2 linked regions of the Vulgatibacter sp. genome follow. The main gene of each other region encodes a partner of the protein of the gene in region 2 in a complex. Links are inferred from orthologs where the notes say so. Each region holds a gene or a part of one and is shown on either strand. Other genes may lie near its edges. The genes, in order: ACESMR_RS04140 and ACESMR_RS07010.

Region 1 (11,292 bases), 690 kb from region 2 along the record:
GGCGCTGCGCACCTTCCGGGCCACCACGGGGCGGCCGACGCTCATCATCGTCGACAGCCAGATTGCCTGGGGCGCGCCCAACCTGCAGGGCAAGGCGAAGGCCCACGGCGAGCCCCTCGGCGAGGAGGAGATCCGGCGCACCAAGCGCTTCTACGGCTGGCCCGAGGACGAGAAATTTCGTGTGCCCGACGGGGTGCGCGAGCATTTCGCCGCGGAGATGGGCAAGCGCGGCGCGACCCTGCGCAGCGACTGGCTCGAGCTCTTCGACCGCTACCGGGAGCGCTTCCCGGCGGAGGCGGAGGAGATCGTGCGGATGCAGCGCCGGGAGGTGCCCGCCGGCCTGGACGCGGAGCTCCCTACCTTCCCGGCGGATGCGAAGGGGATGGCCACCCGCGTCGCCTCGGGGCAGGTGCTGCAGAAGGTCGGCGAGAAGATGCCGTGGCTCCTCGGCGGCTCGGCGGACCTCGCCCCCTCGACCAAGACGCTGCTCGGCTTCCCCGGCGCCGGCGATTTCCTGGCCGGCCAGTGGGATGGCCGCAACCTGCGCTACGGCATCCGCGAGTTCGCGATGGGCTGCGCCTCCAACGGCCTCGCCCTCTCCAAGCTCCGCGCCTACGCGTCGACCTTCCTCATCTTCAGCGATTTCGCCCGTGGCGCGATCCGGCTCTCGGCGCTGATGGAGCTGCCGGTGATCTGGATCTTCACCCACGACTCGATCGGTGTCGGCGAGGACGGTCCCACCCACCAGCCGGTGGAGCAGCTCGCCTCGCTCCGCGCGATCCCGGGCCTGGTCGTGATGCGACCCGCCGACGCCAACGAGGTGGTGGAGTGCTGGCGCGTCATCGCCTCGCTCCGCCACGAGCCGGTGGCGCTGGTGCTCACCCGGCAGGACGTCCCCACCCTCGACCGCAGCCGCTACGCATCGGCTGCGGGCGCCGCCCGCGGCGCCTACGTGCTCGCCGACGCTGCGCCGGGACAGAAGCCGGAGGTGATCCTCATCGGCACCGGCAGCGAGCTGCAGCTCTGCGTCGCCGCCCACGAGGAGCTCGCAGCAGCCGGGATTCACTCGCGGGTGGTGAGCATGCCCTCCTGGGAGCTCTTCGAGCAGCAGGAGGAGGCCTGGCGCGACGAGGTGCTGCCGCCGGACGTGATCGCCAGGGTGGCGGTGGAGCAGGGCGCCACCCAGGGCTGGGCCCACTACGTCGGCAACAAGGGCGCGGTGATCGGGATGCACACCTTCGGCGCGTCGGCGCCGCTGGCAGAGCTGCGGCACAAATTCGGCTTCACGCCGGAGCGGGTTGCGGATGCCGCCCGGGAGCAGATCGCCAGGGCCCGGGGCGAGCTGCAGGGCCCGCCCCGCTTCCGCGACTGATCAGGCGAGGGAGCGGTAGCGGCGGATCAGCGCCGCGGTGGAGCTGTCGTGGGGATGCTCGGCCTTCCCCACCAGCTCCGGCTCGATCCGCCGGGCGAGGGCCTTGCCCAGCTCCACGCCCCACTGGTCGAAGGAGTTGATCTGCCAGATCACGCCCTGGGCGAAGACCTTGTGCTCGTAGAGCGCGACGAGCTGGCCGAGCACGAAGGGCGTGAGCTGCCTGGCGAGGAGGGTGTTGGTGGGCCGGTTGCCCTCGAAGGTGCGGTGGCGCACCTGCTCGGCCTTCACCCCCTCGGCCCGGACCTCCTCCTCGCTTTTTCCGAAGGCAAGCGCCTCGGTCTGGGCGAGGAGGTTGGAGACGAGCAGGCGCTGGTGTTCCTCCATGCCGTGCGGATCCCTGCAGAAGCCGATGAAGTCGGCGGGCACGATCTCGGTTCCCTGGTGCAGGAGCTGGAAGAAGGCGTGCTGGCCGTTGGTCCCGGGCTGGCCCCAGACGATGGGGCCGGTGCGATAGTCGACCGGCGTGCCGTCGAGGCGCACGTGCTTGCCGTTGCTCTCCATGTCGAGCTGCTGCAGATAGGCCGGGAAGCGGTGCAGGTACTGGCTGTAGGGAAGCACCGCGTGGCTGGCGAAGCCGAAGAAGTCGCCGTACCAGATGCCGAGGAGCGCGAGGAGCACGGGCAGGTTCCGCTCGAAGGGCGTGGTGCGGAAGTGCTCGTCCATGGCGTGGAAGCCAGCGAGCATCTCCCCGAAGCGCTCCGGCCCCACGGCGATCATGAGCGCGAGGCCCACCGCCGAGTCGTAGGAGTAGCGGCCGCCGACCCAATCCCAGAAGCCGAACATGTTCTCGGTGTCGATGCCGAAGCGCTTCACCTCCTCGGCGTTGGTCGACACCGCCACGAAATGCCGGCGGATCGCCGCCTCGTCGCCGAGCCTGCCGAGGAGCCAGCGCCGGGCGGTCTGCGCATTGGTCATCGTCTCGATGGTGGTAAAGGTCTTCGAGACCACGACGAAGAGCGTCTCCTCTGGATCGAGATCCTGCGTCTTCTCGTAGAAGTCGGCGCCGTCGACGTTGGAGACGAAGCGCACGGTGAGCTGGCGATCGGCAAAGGCCTGCAGCGCGTCGTAGGCCATGGCGGGACCGAGGTCGGAGCCGCCGATGCCGATGTTGACCACGGCGCGGATCGGCTTGCCGGTGTGCCCCTTCCAGCGGCGGTCGCGGATCTGCCGGGAGAAGGCGGCCATGTGCTCGAGCACCCGGTGCACCTCGCCGACCAGGTCGGCGCCGTCGACGACCAGGCGCTTCCCCTCGGGCATCCGCAGGGCCACGTGGAGGACCGACCGGTTCTCGGTGGTGTTGATCCGGTCGCCGCGGAACATCGCCTCGATCGCCTGGTGCAGGCCGGACTCGGAGGCGAGGCCGACGAGGAGGCGCAAGGTCTCGTCGGTGACCCGGTTCTTCGAGTAGTCGAGGTAGAGGCCGTCGGCCTCGCAGGCGAGACGCTCGCCGCGCTTCGGATCCTCAGCGAAGAGGTGGCGGAGGTGGAGGGAGCGGATCTGCTGGTGGTGGCCTGCGAGCGCTTTCCACGAGGGGCGCTCGGTGAGCGGTGCGATCGGCATGGTGGGGCTCCCGGAGCTGGAGAGCGCCGGAGCGTCCCCGGCGGCTTTCGTTGCGTCCCGACGAGTAGCGCATCGGCTGCGCCGAAGGCATGGGCAAAGCGTGCTATTTCGGCGCAGGGCGCTTTCAGCGACGTGTCGCAGGCAACAGGAGCCGGCGGATCGCATCGACAGCGACGGGAATGGCCGCGGCGACGGCGGGGCTGAGACCGGTACCGCTGCCGGGTGCCGGCGGCGGCCCGATCCCGATGCCGAGGATCCGGACCTCTGCCGTGGCGCCTTCGCCAGCGGCCAGGTGCCGTGCCAGCGCCAGGGCCTCGGCGAGGCCGACGCCATGGCTGGAAACTCGCACCACCGCTGCGAGGTCCCGCTCCTCCAGCCAGCGCACCAGCCCGGGGGGGAGGCCCGCCACCGCGTCGACGATCACCAGCGGACCGCAGCCGCCGAGGCGATCGAGCAGCCCCAGGGGATCACCGAGCGCCTCCGCCTCGAGGCCCGCGGCCTGCGCCGCCGCCGCCACGGCGAGGCCCACCCCGTCGTCGCCGGCTGCATGCTGCCCGAGGCCGAGCACCAGCATCAGGCCTCCTCCACGTGGAGCTCGAGGAAATGGGTCGAGCAGGAGATGCAGGGGTCGTGGTTCCGGACGAGTCGTTGCGCGAGGAGCCGGGCCTCCCGCCGCGGGAGCGTGGCCAGCTGGCCACCGGCTGCGGCGAGATCGCCCTCCATCGTGGCGAGGTTCTGCGTGGTGGGCGGCACGTTGGTGGCGTCGAGCAGCTGCCCCGCCTCGTCGACGGTGTAGCGGTGGTAGAGGATGCCGCGCGGCGCCTCGGTGCAGCCGTGGCCGGTTCCGGCCACCTGTGGCACCTCGACGAAGGGAGCTGGCGGCGGGGACCAGCTCGCCGCGATCCGCGTGGCCTCGTCGAAGGCGTGGGCGATCTCCACCAGGCGGACGAGGAGACTCTTGTAGGGGTTGGTGCAGGAGGGCCCGAGTCCCGCAGCCAGCGCCGCCGCCCGCACCGTGGGCGCGAGCCGCTCGAAGTTGTGGTGGTAGCGCGCCAGCGGACCGCAGAGATAGGTGCCGCCCTCCCGCAGGTGCGCCTGCAGCGCGGTGGACCACGGCACCTGCTCCTCGGTGAAGTGGGCGTCGAAATCCTCCACGGCGAGGGTGCCGCCGTTGGAGATGGCGATGCGCCCTTCGCACATCGGATATTCGTCGGGGTGCTGGAGCGAGACGAGGGTGTAGTCCCGATCGAAGTCGGGGAAGGGGAGCTGCGCCGCCCAGCCAAGGAGCTCCAGGGCGGTGTCGCGGCCCCAGCGCAGATCGGGCAGCAGATCGTCGAGATCGCCCCGCCCCGGGACCCGGTAGAAGCCGCCGATCCGCACGCTCACCGGGTGGATCGATCGGCCGCCGAGCCTGGCGACGAGTGCGTTCCCGATCGCCTTGAGGCGCAGCCCCCGGCGCACCACCTCCGGCTCCTGCACGGCGAGGGCGAAGCCGTCCGGCAGCCCGAAGAAGTCGGGCAGGTGGAGGAGGAAGACGTGGAGGGCGTGGCTCTCGATCCACTCGCCGCAATAGAGCAGGCGGCGCAGGGAGCGCAGGGGCCCGTCGACCCGGATGCCTGCAGCGGACTCGAGGGCATGGCAGGCACTCATCAGGTAGGCGACGGGGCAGATCCCGCAGATCCGGGCGGTGATGTCGGGGGCGTCGAAGCGCGAGCGTCCCCGGAGCAGCGCCTCGAAGAGCCGGGGCGGCTCGAAGATCCGCAGCTCCACCGACTCGACCCCGCCGTCGCGCAGGCGCAACGTCACGGCGCCCTGTCCCTCGACCCGGGAGATCTCCGGGATCTCGATGATCCTACGGGCCACCTTCCGCCTCCTCGTCCGCTGCCGCCTCCCGGAAGGCGGGCGCGTTCGCGTGGAAGTTGCGGAAGGCGCGGATCACGCCGGCGCGGTCCAGGCCGAGCTGGTGGAGGTTGCCGCGCAACGACCGGGTGTCGGGGGTTTCCATCGGGCCGAAGCAGCCGTAACACCCGCGGTGGTAGCTCGGGCAGAGGGCACCGCAGCCTGCGTGGGTGACGGGGCCGAGGCAGGGGGTGCCGCGGGCCACGACCACGCAGACGTTCCCCGCCTCCTTGCACTCGACGCAGACGCTGTGCGGCGGCACCTGCGGCTTCCGCCCGTGGAGATGGGCCTTCACCACCTCGAGGAGCTGGTGCTTGTTCACGGGGCAGCCCTGGAGCTCGAAGTCCACCGGGACGTGGTCGCCGATCGCGGTGGAGGTGGCGAGGGTGTCGACGTACGCGGGCGTGGCGTAGACCAGCGCCAGGAAGCCGGCAGCGTCGGCGAAATTGCGCAGCGCCTGGATCCCCCCTGCGGTGGCGCAGGCGCCGATGCTCACCAGCCGCTTCGACCCCGCGCGGATCCGGCGGATCCGCTCCGCGTCGGCGGGGGTGGTGATCGAGCCGTCGACGAGCGAGAGATCCCAGGGGCCCTTCGCCGCCCGGGAGGTCGCCTCGTTGAAGACGGCGATCTCGACCTGCCCGGCGAGTTCGAGGAGCGACGCCTCGAGGTTGAGGAGCGAGAGCTGGCATCCGTCGCAGGAGGCGAACTTCCAGACCGCGAGGCGGGGCTTCCTCTTCGCCATCTTCAGATCTCCCGCTTCTCGAAGAGGAAGGCGATCCTGTCGAGGCGGAGCACCGGCCCGTCCTTGCAGACGAAGGCGGGACCCAGCTGGCAGTGGCCGCAGAAGCCGATGCCGCAGACCATGTTGCGCTCCATGGAGACGTGGATCGCCTCGTCGGGGATCCCGCGCAGGCGCAGGTCGCGCACGGTGAAGCGCATCATCGGCTCGGGGCCGCAGAGGAGGACGGTGGTGCGCGGCGGATCGAGGACGAGGCGATCGAGGAGGGCCGGGACCACGCCGACGTGCCCGTCCCAATCGATGCCGGCCCAATCGACGGTGACCAGCACCTCCGCTTCTTCTGCCCAGCTGGCCAGCTCCCGGCGGTAGAGGAGATCGGCAGGGGTGCGGCTGCCGTAGAGGAGGATCAGCCGGCGGTACTGGCGGCGGTGGCGCAGGAGGTGGAGGAGGGCGGGCCGGAGCGGCGCGAGGCCGAGGCCGCCGGCGACGAGGAGGACGTCGCCGCCAGCCGCCTCCTCCAGCGGCCAGGCGCTGCCGTAGGGACCGCGCACGCCGACGGTCCCGCCGCGGCGCAGGCCGGCGAGGATCCGGGTGGTCGTGCCCGCATCGCGGATGGTGTGGAGGAGCAGGCCGCGGGGCGTGGTGCCGGCGATCGAGATCGGCACGTCGCCCACCCCGAAGGCGTAGAGCATGTTGAATTGGCCGGGGCGGTAGGCGAGGAGGGCCGGGGCCTTCGTGGTGTCGATGCGCAGGGTGACGGTGTCGTGGCTCTCGCGGACCACCGAGCGCACCGGCAGCGCCGCAGGTGCCCAGGGCTGGGCCGACGGGATCAAATCTCCCCCCGGTAGAGATCGAGGCGCTGGAGGCGCACCCGCTGCAGCCGCTTCCAGGTCTGGGCGAAGAGGCGCTGCGCCACCGCGGCGCCGAGCACCGGATCCTCCTCCATCTGCCGGCGCAGGCAGGACGCATCGAGGACGAAGGCCGCGGTCGGCTCCAGGGCCCGGGCATCGAGGTGCCAGCGGTAGGGCGGGACGAGCCAGGAGAGGCCGAGGACGTCGCCGGGGCCGAGGGTCTCGATCCGCTCCGCGCCACGCCCCGGGACCTGGACCTCGAGGGCGACGCGGCCGGTGCGCAGGAGGAAGAAGGTCGCGGCCTCGGCGCCTTCGCGGAGCAGGAAGGCCCCGGCGTCGAAGCTGCGCTCCTGTCGGCAATCCGCCGCGCGCTCGATCACCGGGGCCGGGAGCCCGGCGAAGAAGGGATGGTTGGCCAGGGCTTCGGGGATGGCGTTCACGCAACGGCCCCGTCGGTGGCGCGGATCGCCGCCACCTCCTCGGTGATGTCGATCGCCACCGGGCACCAGGTGATGCAGCGGCCGCAGCCCACGCAGCCCGAGGTGCCGAATTGATCGATCCAGCTGGCCACCTTGTGGACGAGCCATTGCCGGTAGCGCGCCTTGTGGGTCGCGCGCACCGCGGCGCCGTGGAGCTTCGAGTGGCCGAGGGTGAAGCAGGAATCCCAATGCCGGGTGCGCTCGGCGGTCTCGCCGGTGAGATCGGTGGTGTCTTCGACCCGGGCGCAGAAGCAGGTGGGGCAGACCAGGGTGCAGTTGGTGCAGGCGAGGCAGCGGTCCGCCACGTCGTCCCAGCGTGGATGCTCGAGGTTCCGGTAGAGGAGCTCCTTGATCCCTTCGGTCTCCATCCGCCGGCCCATCGAGCGTGCGGTGCGCTCCACCACGGCTGCAGCCGCCGCCTCGTCGGCGGCGGAGGCCTGCACGGGAGCGAGCCGCTCGAGGAGGGCGGCGCCCCTTTCGCTGCCCACCTCGACGAGGAAGCGATGGCCGCCATCGTCGAGGAGCTCGGTGAGGGCGAGGTCGAAGCCGAAGCTGGCCTTCGGTCCCGTGCCCATCGAGACGCAGAAGCAGGTGCCGCCGGCGGTACCGCAGTTGACCGCCACCACGAAGACGTCGCGGCGGCGCGCCTCGTAATCCGGATCGGCGAAGGGGCCCCGGAGGAAGGTCCGGTCCTGGATCTCGATCGCGTGGATGTCGCAGGAGCGGGCGCCGATCAGCGCGAGCCTGGGAGGCGGGGCCACGTCGTGGAGCAGCGAGAAGCCCCCTTCGCTCCTGCGGGCGCGCCAGAGCGTGGCCTTCGGGACGAAGAAGCGCTGCTTGAACGATTGGGGGCCCGCGGCGAAGCCGAAGAGGGCGAGGTCGTCACGGCGGCGGAGGCGGTAGGTGCCCGCCTCCTGGTCCTCGGTCCAGCCCTCGGGCAGATCCGCCACGCCGGCGATCTCGTCGAGGACGATGGCGCCGTCGCGGACGGTGGGGCCGACGAGCAGGTAGCCGTCGTCACGCAGCGCTCCGAGGAGCGCAGGAAGCTCTTCCCGCTGCAGGACGTGCTGCTGCGCGCTGGTGGTCATCGATCCCCCGGAGGCGTTCCCGCAGTGTCCCTACGCAGCGCGTGCGTCGGAACCCTCCATTTGCGGGCTCGCCAGCGGATCATCGATTCTCCGCGGTCAGTCCTCGTCGTCGAGGTCGGCGTAGCCGACGAAGTCGCCGCGCAGGATCTTGCCGCCCTCGCCCTGGATCGCCTCGAATTCCCGGGAGCAACTGGGGCAGGTGAGGGTCTCCACCTCCACCGGCTCGGGACGGGGCACGCCCTTCACCACGTGGAGATAGGCCTCGAGGAGGAATTCATCGGAGCCGCAGGCGCAGACGAGACCGCTGTCGTCGAGGAACTCCGAGTCGGCCTGCTCCTGCTCGACGTCCGCGAGGGTGCGTTCCGTCTCCCAGTTGGTCTGCGGACCGCGCTCGCCCTGCCGCCCCTTGCGTGCCATCTCGCGTCCCCTGTCGCTGGTGCCGGCTGCTGCTTGCGCCGGCGGGTGCTCTCCATCCTGCCCGAAAAACACGCGGCGGAGCGGATGCATTGCGATGTGGCCGGCGGAAAAAGAGCGGCCGGGCGGGGACGCGCCCGGCCGCTCCCCCCGTTCAATCGGGGCACGGCAGCCGGCTACTCCACGTTGGGCGGGACCGTGGTCACCGCGCCGGTTTCCGGCTGCACGCTGACGAAGACGTCGCCGGCCTCGTCGGTCACCGCGTAGAGGTTGTAGTACTGGCCGGCCTCGAGCTCGGGCAGGGAGAAGACGAAATCGGCGGCACCGTCGTCGTTGGCGTCGATGCCGACGTCGTACTGGCCTGCAGGGAGGTCGAGCGCAGGCGTGAAGGTACCAAAATCGACGTCCTCGACGATCGCTACCGCGGGATCGACGCTGACGTTGAGAATGTCCACCTGCCCGACGCCCACCGCGGTGTGGCCCAGCCGGACCCGGGCGCTGCTCGCGGGGATGCCGTCGACCTCGTCCTGGTTGGCCGCTGCCTGGAGCGTCGCCACCTCGTCGAAGGCGACGCCGGTCCACGATTCGCCTGCGCCGAGGGGCAGGGGCGGCGTGGTCAGGACGGCTGCGGTGATCGGCTCGCCGGCGGGCACGATCGAGATCTCGTAGGTGCCGGGCTCCACCTCCACGTACTCGGTTCCGGTGGGGAAGCTCGCCGCCTCGAAGAGTGGGGTCTCGCCGTCATTGGCGTAGACGTCCACCGCGCCGGCATCCGGCGAGAGGTGGATCACGCGGAGCATCGCCATGTCGGCGGCGCCACCGGCACCGCCCGCCCCACCGGTTCCACCCGCGCCACCGGTTCCACCCGTGCCGCCGGTTCCACCGGTGCCGCCGGTTCCACCGGTGCCGCCGGTTCCACCGGTGCCACCGGTGCCACCGGTACCGCCGTTCCCGTCGCCGTCGTCGTCCGTGTCGCAGCCAATGAGCGGCGCTGTCACCAGCAGACCCGCCGCGAGCATCCATGCTCCGAACTTCCGCATCGTTTCCTCCCGACCGGTGCCGCAGCACCGTCCCCCCACCCATGTGGAGGCCTTGTCTAGGGTTTCCCTTCCGGGCCACGGGCTGCGGCTCTTCGAGACCGCTCCGTCGCCAGGCGAGCGACGAAACGATGCTAGGGATTGTTCAGGGTTGCGGACTCACCCATCTGGGGGCTGCGGGCAGGTCGCGGGGGGTGCGAGGTGCGCCCCGGCAGGCGGACGCCTCCTTTTTCTGCACGCGGCGCGGCAAGGGCTTGACCTGAACCCTCCATCCGGGCCAAGCGACCCGCCGGGCATGACGCCTGCCCCGGCGCCGTTCCCGTGCACACACCCTGAGGTCCCGCTTTGATTCGTTTCGACTCGATCAGCAAGCAGCACGGCAACCAGATCCTCTTCGTGGAGGCCTCCGCGGTCCTGAACCGCGGCGAGAAGGTCGGTCTGGTTGGCCCCAACGGCGCCGGCAAGTCCACGCTCTTCCGCATGGTGATGAAGCAGGAGTCGGCGGACGAGGGCCAGGTCGCCGTCGATCGCGGCGTGACCATCGGCTACTTCAACCAGGACGTCGGCGAGATGAAGGGCCGCTCCGCGGTGGCGGAGTGCATGGCGGGCGCCGGGCCGATCTCCGAGGTGGGGGCCGAGCTCAAGGAGCTCGAGCACGCCCTCGCCGATCCGGACCGAGCCGACGAGATGGAGAGACTGATCGAGCGCTTCGGCGAGGTGCAGGCGCGCTTCGAGGAACTCGACGGCTATTCGCTCGAGGGGAAGGCGCGGGAGATCCTCGCGGGCCTCGGCTTCTCCGAGGAGATGATGGACGGCGACGTGGGTGCGCTCTCCGGCGGTTGGAAGATGCGCGTGGCGCTGGGGCAGATCCTCCTGATGCGCCCCGACGCGATGCTGCTCGACGAGCCCTCCAACCACCTCGACCTCGAGTCGCTGATCTGGCTGGAGAACTTCCTCCGGGGCTACGAGGGCGCGCTCCTCATGACTTCCCACGACCGCGCGTTCATGAACCGCATCGTGAACAAGATCATCGAGATCGACGGCGGCAGCCTCAACACCTACTCGGGCAACTACGACTTCTACGAGCAGCAGCGCGCGCTCAACGAGGCGCAGGCGCAGGCAGCCTTCGAGCGGCAGCAGGCGATGCTCGCCAAGGAGATGCGCTTCATCGAGCGTTTCAAGGCGCAGGCCGCCAAGGCAGCGCAGGTGCAGTCGCGGGTGAAGAAGCTCGAGAAGATCGAGAAGGTCGAGCCGCCCAAGCGCCGCGTCACCCAGCACTTCGACTTCCGGCCGGCGCCGCGCTCCGGCGACGACGTCTGCAAGATCGAGAACGTGGCCAAGGGCTACGGCAGCCGGAAGATCTACGAGAACTTCGACTGGCTCGTGCGCCGCGGCGAGCGCTGGTGCGTGATGGGCGTCAACGGCGCCGGCAAGTCCACGCTCCTCAAGCTCGTCACCCAGACCGTCCAGCCGGACACCGGCAACGTCACCGTCGGCGCCAGCGTGAAGGTGGGCTATTTCGCCCAGCACGCGATGGAGGTCCTCGAGGGCGAGCGCACCGTCCTCGAGATGCTGATGGACACCTTCCCGCGCTCCACCCAGGCGGCGCTCCGCACGCTGGCCGGCTGCTTCGGCTTCTCCGGCGACGAGGTGGAGAAGAAGTGCCGGGTGCTCTCCGGCGGCGAGAAGGCCCGGCTGGTGCTGGCGATCATGCTCTTCGATCCGCCGAACTTCCTCGTGCTCGACGAGCCCACCAACCACCTCGACATGGCCACCAAGGAGATGCTGGTGGA
Region 2 (11,247 bases):
GGGGTAGGTACCGCGGGCCCTGCGGCCGCCGGCCCCCCTGCCGCCTCCGAAGATGTCGCCGAAGATGTCCCCGAAGATGTCGCCGAAGTCGTAGCCCGCCTCGGGGCCCGCGCCGCCGAAGCCCTCGAAGCGGACGCCGCCACCGCCGGCGCCGCCGCTCCGCCACTGCCGGAAGGCCGCCGCCTTGGCAGGGTCCCAGCCGATCTTGGCGGCGTCCATGCCCAGCTCGTCGTAGAGGGGGCGCTTCTTCTCGTCCGAGAGGATCTCGAACGCCTGGTTGATCTCCTTGAACTTCTCCTCGGCGGCCTTGTCGCCGGGGTTGACGTCGGGGTGGTACTTCCGCGCGAGCCGCCGGTAGGCCTTCTTGATCTCGTCCGCCGACGCATCGCGGGCGACGCCGAGGAGCTGGTAGAGGTCCGGTTCGTTGGCCATGGTCGTCCTATCGCGCCGCGCATCCGACCACCCGGTGTGCGCAAACCGGGCGCAACGTAACCATAGGGTGGATCCGGTCAACGAAAGCCGTTGCGTTTCGTGGCCCCCGGCCACAGGGTGGCCGCCTGCCCGTTCGTTGCCGTGCTTCCTGCTACCGGCCTACCATCCGCACCGTGCGTCCTCTGCTCGCCGCCCTCCTTCTCCTCGCCGCCCCCGCAGCCGTCCGTGCGTCCGAAGCAGCGCCAGGCGGGCAGGGAGAGCTCCTCGACCAGGTGGTGGCGGTGATCACGCCGGGCGGGGGCAGGGGGATGCGCACCCTCGTCACCCGCTCCGATCTCGAGCTCGAGGCGCGGGTGCTCCTCGTCTCCCGGGGCGCTGCAGCGGCGGTGCGCGAGGCGTTGCCCGAGGACACGCTGGCCGCGGTGCTCGACTGGCTCGTCTCCGAGCACCTCCTCCTCGCGGAGGCGGAGCAGCTCGAGGTGGCGGCGGTCGATCCCGAGGCGGTGGCGAGGGAGCTCGCGGCCCTCGCGGCGAGACTCGAAGGTGGGGCGCTCGAGGATTTTCTCCTCCGCCACGAGGTGACCGAGGCGGACCTCGCCCGCATCTTCCGCAGGCGCGTGGTGGTCGACGGCTACGTAGGCTCCCGCCTCCGGCTCGGAATGAGCATCTCGGAGGCGGAAGTGCGCCGGGCCTTCGAGGCACGGCGTGCCGAATTCGACGGCAGTTCCTACGAGTGGGTGCGTCCTCGCTTGCGGGCGCAGCTGGAGCGGGAGAAGCGGGAGATGCTGGTGGCGGCGCTCGTCGCCGACCTGCGCAGCCGCGCGGAGGTGCGGGTCCTCGTGCACCTCGGCGGCGATCGCCGCGCGGCGCCGGAGTCGGGCAAGCGGCCCTGGTATCTGCCTGCAGACGCTCCGCAGGAGACGGCGGATTGAGACGACAGGTCCACCTCTTCGACGAGCACCCGACCGAGCGCGGCGCGCTGCGGATGCGCCGGATGGTGGCTGCCGACGTCGAGCCCGTGATGGAGGTCGAGCGACGGGCGTTCAAGAACCCGTGGTCGGAGGACCTCTTCCGCCGGGAGCTCACCCACGACTGGTCGACGATCCTGCTCGCGCTCGAGCCCGGAACGGAGCGGGTGCTCGGCTTCGTGATCTTCTGGGTGGTCCACGACGAGATCCACATCCTCAACGTCGCGGTGGATCCGCCGGCCCGGCGGCGCGGCGTGGCCCGGGCGCTCCTCGAGGAGCTGCTGCAGCGGGGCAGGCGGCAGAAGCTCGCCCTGGCCACCCTCGAGGTCCGCAAAAGCAACACCGGCGCCATCGCCCTCTACGAGGGGCTGGGCTTCCGGGCGGTCGGCGTGCGCAAGGGCTACTACGTCGACGAGGGGGAGGATGCCATCGTGATGGTGCTCGACCTCTGACGAGCGGTGCCCGGCACGCGCCCTACGCTTGCCCGCCGTCTCCGAGCGGCAGCTCGACGTGGAAGGCAGCGCCCCTGCCCACGCCCTCGCTCTCCACCCAGATCCTGCCGCCGTGGGCCTCGACGATCTCGCGGGCGATGAAGAGGCCGATCCCCAGGCCACCTGCAGGTGCGCTCGTGTCCCCACGCTCGAATCGCTCGAAGATCAGCTGGCGGTTCTCCGCGGAGACACCGACGCCGCGGTCGCGGACGACGAGGTGGGCCAGCTCCCCGCGGCGTTCGAGCCGGAGGTCGACCGGGCGGCGCTCCCCATAGCGCTGCGCGTTGGTGAGGAGGTTGTTGAGCACCTGCTCCACCCGAAGGCGATCCCAGCAGCCCTCGATCGGCTCGAGCGCGGTGATCTCAACCGGCGTGCCGGCCGATTCGAGCCCGGGCTGCATCCGCTCCACCACCTCGCGCACCAGCCGGTCGAGGGCGAGCGGCGCCCGCTCCATGCTGAGCCTGCCGGTGCGGACCCGCGCGATGTCGAGCATGTCGTCGATGAGTCGGGTGAGGCGATCGGCCTGCCGGTCGGTCTCCTCCGCGAGCCTCGTCACCCAGGCCGGGTCGAGGGCGCGCTCCCCCTCCCGCTCGATCATCCGCTTCACCAGCTGCGCCCGGAGCTTGAGGCTCGAGATCGGCGTCTTGAGCTCGTGGCTGGCGATGGAGAGGAACTCGTCCCGGGTCTGCAGGGCGAGGGCGAGCTCCTCCCTGGCGCGCATCTCGTCGGTCACGTCGGTATTCGATCCGAACCAGCGCACGATTCGCCCCTCCGCGTTGCGCAGCGGCACCGCGCGGCCGAGGAACCAGCGCCAGCTTCCCGCGCTGCCGCGAATCGCGAAGGTGTCCTCGTAGGGCTCGCCCGACTCGATGGTCTGGCGAAGTTTCGCCTTCACGCGTTCGACGTGATCGGGATGGACGAAGCGGGGCCAGCCCCCGTGCGCGAGCAGCTCGTACGTCGCCCCGGTGAACTCGTAGGTGCGTTGGTTGAACCAGGAGATCGCGCCGCTCGCGTCCGCGATCCAGGTGAGCAGCGGCAGCGAGTTGGCCATCTGGCGGAAGAGCGCCTCGCTCTCCTGCAGCGCTGCTTCGACGCGCTTGCGCTCGCTCACGTCGAGGACCGTGCCGACGAAGCCGCGGAAGCGACCTGCCGGATCGAAGCGCGGGTTGCCCGAATCGATGGCCCAGCGGTAGAGACCGTCCCGGCGGCGGATGCGGTAGTCGAGGCTGAAGGGGACCTGCCGCTCGTGCGCGTCGCGGAAGATCCGCCGGCTCGCCTCGCGGTCCTCGGGGTGGACCTTCTCGAGCCAGCCGAGGCCCAGGTCTTCGTCGGGGCCGCTGCCGGTGTACTCGTACCACTGCTTGCTCAGGTAGGTGCAGTCGCCTGCCTCGTCGGTGATCCAGAGCATCGCCGGCGCCGTGTCGACCAGGGTGCGGAAGTGGGCCTCGCGCTCGCGGATCGCCTGCTCCGCCCGTTTGATCGCGCTGACGTCCCGGGTGATCAGCACGGCGAGGGTCTGCACGCCCGCCGCGTCGCGGACCGGCGCGCCGCTGAACGCGTAGATCCCCTCGTGCTCGAGGTCCCGCCGCCGCGCGTAGAGCTCGATCCCCGCGATCGTCTCCCCGCGGAGGATGCGGGCGAGCGGCCACTCCGCCGGGGCGAGGACGCGGCCGTCGAGGTCGCGGATCTCGAGGAGCTCCTCGAAGCGGGCGGCGTTCCGCTCCAACTCGGCGGCGGAGTCGTAGCCCGCCAGCAGCGCCTGTGCCTCGTTGACGAGGACCGGGCGCCCCTCCATGTCCACGACCAGAACCCCCTCGCTCACCGAGAGGAGGAGCGCCTCGAGCTGCGCCCGGTCCCGATCGGATCGCTCGGCCCAGGCCCGCAGGGCCTCGAGCCGCTCGCGCTCGGTGGCCCGCGTTCGCGCCGCCGCGAGGTGGGTGGCGACCTGGCTGCAGACGAGATGGAAGAAGCTCTCGTACTCCTGGTCGAAGGATCGGAGGGGGCTGATCCCGAGGACGAGGAAGGCCGTGGGCGCCGCATCGGGAGCGGGGCCGATGGGCAGGATGCAGGCGGCATCCGGCGAAGGCGTCGGCGTCTGCGCAGACGGTGGCACGATGGAGCGCAGGCCCTCGACCCGCTCGAGCCTTCCTGCAGCCAATCCGGCGAGGCGCCAGGGCCCGCCATCCGCCCGGAGGGCGAGTCGCTCGGGCCGCAGCGCCCTGGCGACGCGGCCTGCTGCAGCGGCGAGCTTCGCCTCGTCGCCGTCGCGCAGATAGAGGAGGGCGAAGGGAAGGTCGCCGCTGCCCCGCTCGAGGGCGCCGATCGCGTTGGCGGCGGCCTCCTCCTCCGTGGCGCCGCCGGACGCTGCAGCGAGTCCGCGAAGGAGCTCGAGGCGCCGGGCGCGGAGGACCTCGGCGGTGGTCTCGTGGCAGGCGCAGAAGAGGCCGGCGATGGTGCCGTCCTCCTCCAGCACCGGGCTGTAGGCGTAGCCGAACCAGGTCTCCTCGAGGTAGCCGCGCCGGAAGAGGAGCAGCGGCAGGTTGTCGCTGCCGATCGCCCGGCCCTCGACGAGGACCGCATCGGCGAGCGGCCCGATCACGTCCCAGATCCCGGCCCACTCCTCGTGCGCCCTGGCTCCCAGATGGCCGGGGTGCTTGTCGCCGATGAGCAGGGCGTACGCGTCGTTGTAGAGGATGATCCGCTCCTCTCCCCACCAGACGAACATCGGGAAGGTCGAGGGGAGGAGGAGCCCGAGCGCGTTCTTCAGGGCGCGGGGCCAGCGCTCGATTGGCCCGAGGGGCGTGTCGGCCCAATCCCGCTCGCGGATCCGCGCGGCCATCTCGCCACCAGCGGCGAGGGGGAGAAAGTCGGCGCTCGGTTCGGTCGTCGGACGGGCCATCGAATGGAATCCAACGCTGAGGTGGCCACACCGCGAGCAAATGGCCAGCGGGCAAGGATCATCGCGAGGCACGGGGCGCGTCCCCGCCGCCCCGGTTCACACGCCGAGCCGCGCCGGCGCCGACGGGGTAGCGGCGCCTTCCCGGGCGTCGAGGCCCACCGCCGCCTCGATGCCGGGCAGGCCCGCCTGCTCGAGGTGGCGCAGGAGGCCGCGCTCGATCCGGTGGGCGTAGCCCGGGCCGCCATAGATGAAGCCGGTGTAGCCCTGCACCAGGGTGGCGCCCGCCCGGATCATCCGCCAGGCGTCGTCGGCGTCGAAGATGCCGCCGACACCGATGATCGGCAGGCGGCTGCCGTGGCGAAGGTAGACCCGCGACACCAGCGCCAGCGCCCGGCCGAGCAGCGGCGCGCCGCTCATTCCGCCCGCTTCCTTCGCCACCGGCTCCCCCTCCGCCGTGGGCCTGCCGATGGTGGTATTGGCGAGGATGAGGCCGGCGAGGCCCACCTCCCGCGCGAGATCGGAGAGGGCGTCGACGTCCTCGTCGGCGAGGTCGGGGGCGAGCTTGAGGAGCACGGGCTTGCCGCCCCGCGCCTGCGCCGCCGCCACCAGGGGCACGAGGATGGAGCGGAGCGCCTCCGGCGCCTGGAGGTCGCGAAGGCCCGGGGTATTGGGTGAGGAGACGTTGACCACGAAATAGTCGCCGACGTCCGCGAGGGCGTCGAAGGCGGCGAGGTAGTCCTCCGCCGCGCGCTCCGCCGGCGTCTCCTTGTTCTTGCCGAGGTTGATCCCGAGCGGGCCCGGCCGGAAGGCGAGGAGGCGGTAGCGGGTCGAGGCTTCCGCCGCACCTGCGTTGTTGAACCCCATCCGATTGATCAGCGCCTGCTGCGCCGGGAGGCGGAACATGCGCGGCTGCGGGTTGCCGGGCTGCGGTCGCGGGGTGATCGTTCCCACCTCCACCGAGCCGAAGCCCAGGGCAAAGAGGCCGGCTGCCAGGCCCTCGCCCTTGTCGAAGCCCGCTGCGAGACCGAGCGGCGAGGGAAAGCGCAGGCCGAAGGCCCGGACCGCGAGGCGCTCGTCCTCCACCGCGAGGCGGCGCCGCAGAAGCGCGGCGAGGCCGGCGTGCTTTCCCAGGAAGCGGATCAGGCGCGAGACGAAGCGGTGGATCCGCTCGGGCTCGAAGAGGAAGAGGAAGGCGCGCAGCAGGCCGTACACGGTGGGCTCCGGGGTTTTGCGGGCGGGCGCGATCTACTTCATCCATCGGTCGCTGAACAGATCGCCGCGCTCCGGAGATCCCCTGATGGGCTGGCGGATTGACAGGGCGACGCGACGCGTTATAGACCGTGGGTGGAATTCGCAACGCGCTGCGTCATGCAGCAGGGGGACAGGCCGATGGAGACCCGGAAGAATTGGCGGGAGCAGCTGGCAGCGGTGGAGCAGCGGCTGCAGCAGTACGAGAACGAGGCACAGAAGCGCATCCGCGAGCTGGCGGATCGGGGCTCGGCCTCGCGCAAGGAGCTCGAGGAGCTGGTGGCGAAGGTGAAGAGCGGTGAGCTCCTCTCCCACGCGGCGGAGCTGCGCAGCCGCGCCGAGCAGACCGGCACCGAGGTGCTCAAGCGCCTCGAGGGGCTGCCGGAGAAGGCCTTCGAGCGGATGGGCGTCGCCACCAGGCCGCAGATCGCGGAGCTCGGGCAGCAGGTGAACCGCCTCTCCCGCAGGCTGGAAAAGCTCTCGAAGCAGGCGCGCCGCTGGAGCGCCGCACAGCAGGCGCGCCCCGAAAAGGGCGGCGCAGAGAAGCCCACCGCCTGATCGGGTGGGATAACCGCCTACTTTTCGCCCCTTGCCGCCGTGCGGGGCCGCCGCTATCTATCGCCGCTCGCCTGCCCGGCTGGTTCGCTCGGGCAGGTCGTGGACGCCGCGACGGCGGCAGGAGGGTGGATGAAGGTACGCGCGCGCTGGCCGCTCCGGGCGATCGGCCTGCTGGCATTCGGGACCGCCGCGGCGATGCCCTGGAGCATCACGCCGAGCCCGAAGCCGGTGGTCCCGCACGTGGCGGTCGACCCCGAGATCGAACGGGTGGCGCGGTACCTGGAGTGGCGGGCGCCGGTGAGCATCGATCCGCTGCTCCGCCGGCAGGTCGCCACCGCCGTGGTCGAGGAGGCGCGCCGCGCCGGCTTCGATTCGCTCTTCATCCTCGCGGTGATGGAGGTCGAGAGCGACTTCCTTCCCGACGCCGTCTCCAACGCCAACGCCCGCGGGCTGCTCCAGCTCCGGGCGGTGACGCTCAAGGAGATCGCCCGCCACGAGGAGCTGCCGGAGAAGGCGGCCTTCGAGCCGGAGTCGGTGGCGAACCTGCGCTTCGGCATTCGTTACCTCGCGATGATGGAGCGGCGCTTTCGCACCAGGGAGCGCGCGCTCGCCGCGTGGAATGCAGGGCCTGGCGCGGTGGAGAAGGCCCTCTCCGAGACGGGCGAGGTGCCGGAGCGCTGGCTCGCCTTCGCCCGCAAGGTGAACCGGGAGCACCGCCGGCTCCGCACCCGGCTCGGCACCGAGGCACCGACCACGATGGCGCAGGCCCCGCGGGCTGCGATTCGGGCGGAGTAGCCCCGCGCCGTGTCCGTCGACGCCGTGGCCGCGTCGGTGGCTGGTTGACGCCGGGGCCGCGCCGGATTAGCACCGCTCCCCCGCTCGTTACCGGAAGCACACCATGGCGATGGCAGTCACCGAGATCTTCTTCTCCATCCAGGGAGAATCCACCCGTGCCGGGCGCCCGTGCGTCTTCGTGCGCTTCACCGGCTGCGATCTCCGCTGCGGCTATTGCGACACCGCCTACGCCTTCCACAACGGCACCAAGCGGAGCCGCGAGGAGATCCTCGCCGAGGTGGCCGGCCATCCCACCCGCTACGTGACCCTCACCGGCGGCGAGCCGCTCCTGCAGAAGGAGCTGCCGCAGCTGGCGCAGGAGCTCGTCGATCGGGGCTACGAGGTCGCGATCGAGACCCACGGCCAGGCCCGGTGGGATCGGTTGCCTCCGCAGGTGATCAAGATCGTCGACGTGAAGACCCCCGACTCCGGCGAGGGCGCCACCGAGGAGCACCTCGGCTGGCTGCGCACCCTGGGGCCGCGGGACGAGCTCAAATTCGTGATCGGCTCCGAGGCCGACTTCCGCTGGTCGGTGGAGTTGGTGCGGCGCCTCGAGCTCGAGGGCAGGCACGCGGCGCTGCTCTTCTCGCCGGTCCACGGCAAGGTGGAGCCGAAGGATCTGGCGGCCTGGATCCTCGAGACCGGGATCGAGGCGCGGCTGCAGCTGCAGCTCCACAAGCTGATCTGGGGCGCGGAGACGCGGGGCGTCTGATCGCCCCTGGCTGCCCACAGGGCCAAGTGCTTGACGGATCGCCCGTTTTCCGTTGCTGTAGGGCCGCACACGCGGGGAGCGGCCGTGTTCCATTTCGATCCGACCATCCAGGAGCTTCCGGTCAACCGGGAGTCGATCGCCTACCTCGCCGAGTCGAGCAACCAGCCCCACGTGGCGGTGCCGGGGCGGCAGGCACAGTCGTCGCAAGCCTTCGTGGTCGCGCTGCGCACGAGCAGCGAGACCGTCTCCATCTACGTCTCCCTCTGGCTCGTGCTCGCCAGGGAGCCGGCGGTCTGGGTCTACGAGAAGCAGAACCTGCCCCTCTCCGTGCTCCACGAGGCGGTGGAGGAGGCGTGGCATTTCTGCGAATCGATGGGCTTCATGATGGACGTGGTGCCCGCGGATCTGGGCCACGTCGAGCTGGCGCGCATCCTCTCGCGCCTGCAGCGCGGCGGCGAGACCGAGGCCGACGAGGCCCAGCCCGTTCGTCCGGCGGAGGCGCCCGGCGCCTTCGGAACGCCGGGCCCCGCCGGGGGCTCCCTCACCCCGACCTTCACCCCGTCGCCCGGGCAGCTCGCTCGCCTCGGTCGCCTGCTCGCAAGCTTCTAGGGAACATGCGCAAGCTTCTCGTCCTCGTCCTCGTCCTCGTCTTCGTCCTTGCCGCGTGTGGCGGCGTCTCGCAGAAGGATCGCGAGCTGGGAGAGGTGCACCAGCGCCTCGCGCAGCAATCGCTGGCGTCGGGTGACACCCGCGCGGCGCTGGCGGAGATCGAGAAATCGGTCGAGAAGGACCCGGAGAATCCCGAGGCGCGCAACCTCTACGGCCTGCTGCTCCACCTCTATTTCCAGCGGCTCGACGCAGCGGTGGTGCAGTACCGCAAGGCGATCGAGCTGAAGCCCGGCTACAGCGAGGCGAAGGTGAACCTCGGCGCGGCGCTCACCGCGCAGGGACGCTGCGACGAGGCGATCCCGCTGCTCGACGAGGCCCGCGGCGATCTCCTCTACCGGGAGCCCTACCTCGCCGAGAACAACCTCGGCTGGTGCAAATACAAGAAGGGTGACGTGGAGGGGGCGCTCATGCACCTGCGCGCCGCCGTCTCCAACAACCCGGGTTTCTGCCTCGGCTACCGCAACCTCGCCGAGATCGCCCAGAGCCAGGGCGAGCTCGACGATGCGATGCGGCTCCTCGAGCGCTACGGCAAGACCTGCCCGAAGGAGCCGGACGCCGACTACCGCCTCGGCCTCGTGCTCCTCGAGCAGGGGAAGGACGAGGCAGCGCGGCGTTCCTTCCTCGCCTGCGTAGAGAAGGCGAAGGACGAGGAGCTCGGCGACGAATGCACCCGGCAGGCCGCGATGATCCCGGAGGGCTGATGGAGAGCTTCGGCCGCTACCTGGCGCAGCAGCGAGAGCTTCGCGGGCTCGAGCTCGTGGACGTGGCGCGGGAGACGAAGCTCTCCCCCGCGGCGATCCAGGCCCTCGAGGGCGAGCGCTTCGACGAATTGCCGGCGCGGGTCTTCGTGGTGGGCTACCTGCGGGCCTACGCGCGGGCGGTGGGGCTGGGGCCGGACGAGCTCGTCGCCCGCTACGACGAATGGCGCCGGGCGATGGGGCTGCCCGAATCCTCCGAGCCCGCAGCCAAGCCGGCGATGGTCGTTCCGCCGGCGCCCTCGCCGTGGCCCTGGATGGCGGGGCTGGCCGCGCCTTTTCTCGCGGCGCTCGCCTGGTGGTTGCTGGCTTGAGGTCCACGTGGCTGGCGTGAGGCCCGGGGATTTCTCCGGCGAAGCAATCGTTCTCTCCTGCCTCGACTACGGCGACTCCGATCGCGTGGTCACCCTCCTCACCAGGGAGCGGGGCAAGCTCGGCGCCTTCGCCGCCGGCGCACGCAAATCGAAGCGGCGCTTCGCCGGGGCCCTCGAGCCCTTCACCGTCCTGCGGGTCGAGCTGGCGGAGCGGCGGGGCGATCTCCTCTTCTTCTCCTCCTGCATGGTGGAGGAGGCCCACGCCGGCCTGCGCTTCGACCTCGCCCGCCTCGGCCACGCGGGACACGCGGCGGAGCTGTGCAGGGAGCTCTGCAAGGAGCGGGTCGCCCACGAGGAGCTCTACGACGCGCTCCGCGCCTACCTCGGGCAGCTCGCGGTCCGCGAGGCGGATCCCGCTGCGCTCCTCGCCTTCGAGCTCGCGGCCCTCGAGCACGTGGGGCTCTCGCCCCGCCTCTCCGATTGCACGATCTGCGGCGGGCCGGTGGAGGGAACGATCCTCTTCGATCCGCCCCACGGCGGCGCGGTCTGCGGCAGCTGCACGTCGATGGCCTTCGCCGGCGCGGTGCGGGTGGAGGCGCCGGTGCGGGAGGCGATGGAGGCGCTGCAGCAGGCGCCGCCCTTCGCCGCCTCGATCGCCGAGCCGCAGCTGCGGGCCCGGGTGCGCAACCTGGTGCGCCGCTTCACCCACCAGGTGCTGGGACGCAATCCGCGATCCCTCGACTTCCTCGCGCAGGTGGGGATCGAGGGGTAGGGGGCAGCGGGATGGACGATCGCCGCTTCGATCTGCTCTGCGTCGGCGAGGCCCTCGTCGACTTCCTGCCGCAGGAGCGGGGCAGGATGCGGGACGTGCGCCACTTCGCCGTGACCAGCGGCGGCGCGCCGGCCAACGTCGCCATCGGCGCCGCGCGGCTCGGCGCCAGCGTCGCCTTCAGCGGCGTGGTCGGCGCCGACGAATTCGGCCACTTCCTCGAAGATTCGCTCGAAGGCGAGGGGATCGACTGCGGCGGCCTGCGCAAGAGCGCTGCGGGCAAAACCGGCCTCTCCTTCATCGCCCTCGACGAGCGGGGCGAGCGGCGCTTCGACTTCTACGGCGCGCCCTCCGCCGACATGCTCCTCGATCTGCAGGACGTCGATCCCGCGCGGATCGCCGCCAGCCGAATCGTCCACGCCGGCAGCAACACGCTCCTGCTCGAGCCCGGCGTGGAGGCGACCCGGCGCTTCCTCGCGCTGGGGCGGGAGAGCGGCGCGGTGATCTCCCTCGATCCCAACCTGCGGCTCCACCGCTGGCGCGAGCCCGACCGGCTCCGGCTGCTGCTCGACGAGCTCTGCGCCGGCGCGGACGTGGT

Evidence for each region.
Region 1: the proteins of ACESMR_RS07010 (region 2) and ACESMR_RS04140 are in contact, whole or in part, in a crystal structure (PDB 5UE9), measured with the Lactococcus lactis proteins. The link is inferred for Vulgatibacter sp. from one-to-one orthologs. Residues at the interface, in WP_025017116.1 of Lactococcus lactis: Gly25, Phe27, Phe29, Glu32, Tyr33, Lys35, Tyr36, Lys48, Phe56, Thr60, Pro61, Arg62, Val63, Ala64, Glu65, Thr66, Ala67, Ser68, Gly69, Met70, Ile74, Gln77, Pro223, Glu251, Phe274, Ala275, Pro277, Phe278; in WP_023189152.1 of Lactococcus lactis: Leu4, Gln5, Ala47, Ser48, Met49, Leu50, Leu51, Arg52, Arg53, Met95, Leu98, Arg223, Met224, Ala225, Cys226, Ile228, Gly229, Ala230, Cys231, Tyr232, Ala233, Val235, Glu236, His237, Asn243, His244, Ala245, Lys247, Glu250.

Annotation. Positions count from the first base shown.
Region 1 is NZ_JAWLCN010000002.1:35,494-46,785, reverse strand. What follows is about bases 4,550-7,549. They hold ACESMR_RS04140 (FAD/NAD(P)-binding protein), read right to left. Parts: upstream 6,464-7,549; coding sequence 5,636-6,463; downstream 4,550-5,635. Other genes in these bases: ACESMR_RS04130 (4Fe-4S dicluster domain-containing protein), read right to left, coding at 6,918-7,549; ACESMR_RS04135 (cyclic nucleotide-binding domain-containing protein), read right to left, coding at 6,460-6,921; ACESMR_RS04145 (oxidoreductase), read right to left, coding at 4,845-5,633; ACESMR_RS04150 (Ni/Fe hydrogenase subunit alpha), read right to left, coding at 4,550-4,855. Outside these bases: tkt (transketolase), read left to right, coding at 1-1,372; pgi (glucose-6-phosphate isomerase), read right to left, coding at 1,373-2,992; ACESMR_RS04155 (hydrogenase maturation protease), read right to left, coding at 3,117-3,566; more of ACESMR_RS04150, read right to left, coding at 3,566-4,549; more of ACESMR_RS04130, read right to left, coding at 7,550-8,048; ACESMR_RS04125 (hypothetical protein), read right to left, coding at 8,145-8,465; ACESMR_RS04120 (DUF4397 domain-containing protein), read right to left, coding at 8,639-9,502; ACESMR_RS04115 (ABC-F family ATP-binding cassette domain-containing protein), read left to right, coding at 9,845-11,292.
Region 2 is NZ_JAWLCN010000002.1:721,609-732,855, reverse strand. Bases 3,945-6,899 are described here. They hold ACESMR_RS07010 (quinone-dependent dihydroorotate dehydrogenase), read right to left. Parts: upstream 6,003-6,899; coding sequence 4,887-6,002; downstream 3,945-4,886. Other genes in these bases: ACESMR_RS07000 (transglycosylase SLT domain-containing protein), read left to right, coding at 6,726-6,899; ACESMR_RS07005 (MbeD/MobD family mobilization/exclusion protein), read left to right, coding at 6,180-6,596; ACESMR_RS07015 (PAS domain S-box protein), read right to left, coding at 3,945-4,790. Also shown: ACESMR_RS07030 (DnaJ C-terminal domain-containing protein), read right to left, coding at 1-432; ACESMR_RS07025 (hypothetical protein), read left to right, coding at 606-1,364; rimI (ribosomal protein S18-alanine N-acetyltransferase), read left to right, coding at 1,418-1,852; more of ACESMR_RS07015, read right to left, coding at 1,875-3,944; more of ACESMR_RS07000, read left to right, coding at 6,900-7,391; ACESMR_RS06995 (radical SAM protein), read left to right, coding at 7,495-8,142; ACESMR_RS06990 (hypothetical protein), read left to right, coding at 8,227-8,751; social motility TPR repeat lipoprotein Tgl, read left to right, coding at 8,757-9,512; ACESMR_RS06980 (helix-turn-helix domain-containing protein), read left to right, coding at 9,512-9,880; DNA repair protein RecO, read left to right, coding at 9,888-10,652; ACESMR_RS06970 (carbohydrate kinase family protein), read left to right, coding at 10,664-11,247.